DNA from 2 places in the Cytobacillus sp. ABV4_503 genome. Region 2 is predicted to be linked to the other one. Evidence: predicted binding sites of a transcription regulator. Region 2 holds the regulator's gene; the other holds the start of a gene.

Region 1 (2,481 bases), 300 kb from region 2:
ATCGATTCAGGAGAGGGGTCACCTTCTTTTAATATGGCTTTGGATGAGGCATTGCTTGACTGGAACAGTGAGGGCAAAATGCCACCAGTAATCCGTTTTTACGGATGGAATCCGGCCACTCTTTCAATCGGTTATTTCCAAAAGGTTGAAAAAGAAATAGATATGGAAGCTGTTAAGCAGCATGGATTGGGATTTGTCCGCAGGCCTACAGGTGGAAGAGGTGTGCTTCATGAACATGAACTCACTTACAGTGTGATCGTTCCTGAAGCCCACCCCGAAATGCCGAATACAGTTACAGAAGCGTACAGAGTCATTTCTGAAGGGATCTTAAAAGGTTTTCACGGACTTGGGATGGAAGCTTATTTCGCAGTCCCAAAGACAGCTGAAGAAAGGGACTCTCTGAAAAATCCAAGATCTGCTGTTTGTTTTGATGCCCCCAGCTGGTATGAACTTGTAGTAGAAGGCCGTAAAGTGGCGGGAAGTGCACAAACAAGGCAAAAAGGGGTAATCCTTCAGCATGGTTCCATCCTACTTGATTTGGATGAAGACAAGCTGTTCAGCCTGTTCAAGTATCCGAATGACAGAGTCAAAGAAAGAATGCAAAGAGCTTTTAAAAATAAAGCTGTTGCCATTAATGAGCTGACAACTGAAAAAATCACCCTGGATCAAGCAAAAACAGCTTTCAAAAAGGGATTTGAAGAAGGCTTGAATATTGAACTTGAACCTTATAAGCTTACAGATGAAGAAATGGCATATGTACAAAAAATCGCAAAAGAGCGATATGAAAGTGATGACTGGAACTATAAGAGATAAAAGCGGCAAAGTCGCTTTTTCTCTTTTTTTAATGAATAATTTTCCAATTGCTGCCCTGTAAAAGTGCAAGCTTCAAAATATGTTAAAATTTATCGTTAATTGTCGGAAATCGGCTATTAACTCTGTTTTTCTTTAAATTTTAGTATATTTTAAGTTTGACAAAATCACATTTAGCTGAACCTGACACAATATGTAGTGGTGTCGAAAATATTTAGGACACTATATATTGATTTTGAGGTTTGAGGTATGGTAACTTTAGGGTACTCTTTTAAAACAGATAGATATACTCTATCTGCCCATATGGTTTACACATTAATTGATAATTGAATTTAGAAGGAGTTGTAACAATGTCTGTTGCTCTAGGACAAAAAATGAAATTGAACATTGATCGTTTAAACAAGGACATCCGTCTTTTTCCTCAGGTTCATCCTGTAACCCCAGATATGAAAATGACCCACAAAGGTGTTTCCCGCTTAGTTATGCTTGACCGCTACACTTTCAAAGACACCGAAAAAGTAACACTCACAAATGGTGACTTCGTTGTTCTCACCATCAAAGAGGATCCTAAATTTCCTGCACGGGGCCTGGGCTTTATCCAGGATATCGATTGGGAAAACAAGACAGCCAAAGTTTTAGTAGAGGAAGATTACAGAGGAGTGCTGGATGATCCGGAAGAATCTAGAACAGGCATTATTACAAAGCCTCTTGATGTAATCGAGAAGCCCCTTGAAATCTTCTATGAGCAAATCGCCAAGCGTAACGCAACAGGTCTGGCATCTGTTGAGAAAACCGAAGAAAAGAAAAAAGAATGGTTTGAAAAATTCTATCAGGAATTGAAAAACTTGAATTTCATTCCGGCTGGCCGCGTATTGTATGGAGCGGGTGCCGACACAGATGTTACGTATTTCAACTGCTACGTAATGCCATTCGTACAGGACTCCCGTGAAGGAATTTCCGAACACCGCAAGCAGGTAATGGAAATCATGAGCCGAGGAGGAGGAGTTGGGACAAATGGCTCAACTCTAAGACCGCGCAACACTTTGGCTAAAGGGGTAAACGGCAAGTCATCTGGTTCCGTATCCTGGCTTGATGATATTGCGAAGCTTACACACCTTGTGGAGCAGGGAGGTTCCCGCAGGGGCGCTCAGATGATTATGCTGGCGGACTGGCATCCGGACATTATCGAATTCATCATTTCGAAAATGCAGAACCCAAGAATTTTACGATTCCTTCTTGAAACTACTAATGATGAAACAATAAAAAAATATGCTAAAGAAAAATTAAAATTCACTCCATTTACCGAACAGGAAATGGCCATGTACCAGGGTATTATTAATTACAAGAGCATTCCCGGCTACGGCGGATTCAGTGATAAAATCATAAAGGATGCTGAAGAAAAACTGGAAACTGGCGGTACTTACAGTGTTCATAATTCTGAATTCCTTACTGGGGCAAATATTTCAGTCTGCCTGACAAAAGAATTTATGGATGCAGTTGAAAATGATGCGGAATATGAGCTTCGCTTCCCAGATGTTGAATCATATGATGCTGACACCATGAAAACCTACAACGAAGAATGGCATAAAGTCGGTGACGTCAGAGAATGGGGAAACCTTGGCTATAAAGTCCGTGTTCACCGCAAAATCAAAGCTAAAGAACTTTGGAATC
Region 2 (2,481 bases):
ACTTCTCCGAGGTTTTGGTATGGTAGCTACTTAAAGGGTTAGGACCTCTCTGGACTAACTTTCCCCCGTGGTAGTTATGGACCAGTTAAAATCTGGAATTTCATTAATTAATAGCTTAAAAGTTTAAAGGGGGAAATTTGAATATGGAAACTATGGGTCGTCACGTTATCTCAGAACTTTGGGGATGCGATTTTGAAAAGTTAAATGATATGGATTTTATTGAGCAGACATTTGTAAATGCTGCATTAAAGTCTGGTGCTGAAATTCGCGAGGTTGCATTTCATAAGTTTGCGCCACAGGGTGTAAGCGGAGTGGTTATCATCTCTGAATCTCATTTAACTATTCACAGCTTCCCGGAGCATGGCTATGCCAGCATTGATGTGTATACGTGTGGAGATCTTGACCCTAACATCGCTGCAGACTTTATTGCAGAATCGTTAGGAGCTCAAACGCGTGAGAATATCGAAATTCCTCGCGGTATGGGTCCAGTTCAAGTTAAACAAGCTCAAGTGCTTTAATAACAGAATGATCTTAAGCAATCCAGAGGTGTATTGAATACACCTCTTTTTATTTTGCTTAAATTTGCTTAAATACATTACCTTTAGTATCTCCCGTAAAAAAAAAATAGTACAATAAGGATACATGAAAAATAACGGAGGAAAGAGGATGTCTATTTTCAGGCAGCTTGCCAGCCGCTATAAAAAGCAGTGTGAAACAAATGAAAACCACTCTGATCCAGAGCTCACTACAAGATATTATAGAACCAATACAGCTCAAATGCTGCAGACGATTGAAGAATTATTCAAAGCAGACCAAAATGTAAACATTCTCAGCATTTCCAAAGAACACGGAGAGATTGCAGCAGAAATTAAGAAAGATAAATCTTGTTTTGCCATTGTCACAGTCGTAACTGTCAGGCCTTTCGAAACGGCTGTAGATATCAATATCTCAACTGAGCAATCCTCTCCGGCAGGTGTACACCCAATACTTAAAAGAGAAGTTCTTTCCATTTATGAAAAGGTGAATAAACGGCATGATTTTCTCGGTTCTGCAAGAAACGCAGATAAATAGTTGTACTTGTACTGACAACTCCTTTTTTATAAGATAAGAGTAACAAATAAAATACGGTAATTGGTCTAAAGCCAGCAAAATTACTTATTTATCGCTGTCTAACGGGCAGTAACCCCCCACTTCAAGCCTCAAGGGAATCGAAGGAGGGTAAGCGGGGGAAAACTGCCCGTAAAGGCCCGATAGAAGAACAAAGCCTAAGAACGCCACGTCCTGTGGCAACGTCTTTGTGAACCACTTCCTGTTGGCCTCAACTAACAATCAGCGGGGGACCCCCTGATTGAAGTTTCACTTTATAAAAGAATTCGGAGCTGATTGTATGAGATGCCCTTCATGCCAAAACAATAATACCCGTGTTCTCGATTCCCGTCCTGTTGATGACAGCAGGTCCATTCGGCGCAGAAGGGAATGCGAGAAATGCGGATACCGGTTTACGACTTTTGAAAAAGTGGAAGAAATTCCTTTAATCGTTGTGAAAAAAGAAGGCACCAGAGAGGAATTCAGCCGGGAAAAAATACTGAGAGGCCTTATTAAAGCATGTGAAAAGAGGCCGGTTGCCCTAAAGGATCTGGAGGAAATTACTTTTGATGTGGAAAAAGAGCTCCGCAGCAACGGTGTCTCCGAAATAAAAAGCGATGAAATTGGCGAAATGGTTATGGACAGGCTCGCAAATGTGGATGATGTGGCATATGTTCGTTTCGCATCTGTATACAGGCAATTTAAAGATATTAATGTTTTTATCGATGAACTCAAAGAATTAATCAAAAAAGAACAATCTTAAATCAGGTCAGTTGCTGCTGTCCCTGATTTCTAATGAAATAGTCTAATGGGCTGAAGGATTTCTTTGGCTCTTTTTTTACGGTATATGCTTTTGATATTAATCAGAGTAATAAATATTCTTAATAGAAAAAGGTGAACACCATGGCCCAGCATTGGCAGGAGATGCTCCCCATTGATCGATATACAGTAGCAGCCAGCGGGCTTTTGCATGATTATGACCGAAAAGTGCTGACTCTGTTATATCAGCCGCTCATTGGCTCTGTGTGCTTCAGTTTATATATGACATTATGGGCGGAACTTGAAGAAAACCGGCTATGGGCATCTTCTAATTCACACCATAGTTTAATGAATTTCATGGGCATGGGGCTTAAGGATATATATGAAGCCCGCCTCAAGCTAGAAGGGATAGGACTTTTAAAGGTATACGTAAATAAAGATGAAGAGACAAGGTCATTTATTTATGAACTTCTCCCCCCGCTGACACCTGAACAATTTTTCCTTGATGGCATGCTCAATATTTATCTTTATAAGAAATTGGGCAGAAACCAATTTATGAGGCTGAAACGCTTCTTCTCAGACCAGAAGGTAAAGACAGCCACAGGATATGAGGAAGTTACAAAGGCTTTTCAGGAT

Evidence for each region. Region 2 encodes NrdR, which represses ribonucleotide reductase genes. Its sites were predicted from a motif close to AACACNATATATNGTGTT; they were not measured.
Region 1: the regulator NrdR is predicted to act here: its motif matches at 996-1,013, upstream of ACXAD1_RS17890 (vitamin B12-dependent ribonucleotide reductase).

The regions. Positions count from the first base shown of each region.
Region 1 is NZ_JBSWTH010000001.1:3,552,426-3,554,906, reverse strand. It holds gene ACXAD1_RS17895 (lipoate--protein ligase family protein) at 1-813, shown strand, start outside; gene ACXAD1_RS17890 (vitamin B12-dependent ribonucleotide reductase) at 1,161-2,481, shown strand, end outside.
Region 2 is NZ_JBSWTH010000001.1:3,853,248-3,855,728, reverse strand. It holds gene speD (adenosylmethionine decarboxylase) at 144-518, shown strand; gene ACXAD1_RS19405 (hypothetical protein) at 667-1,071, shown strand; gene nrdR (transcriptional regulator NrdR) at 1,388-1,849, shown strand; gene ACXAD1_RS19395 (replication initiation and membrane attachment family protein) at 1,990-2,481, shown strand, end outside.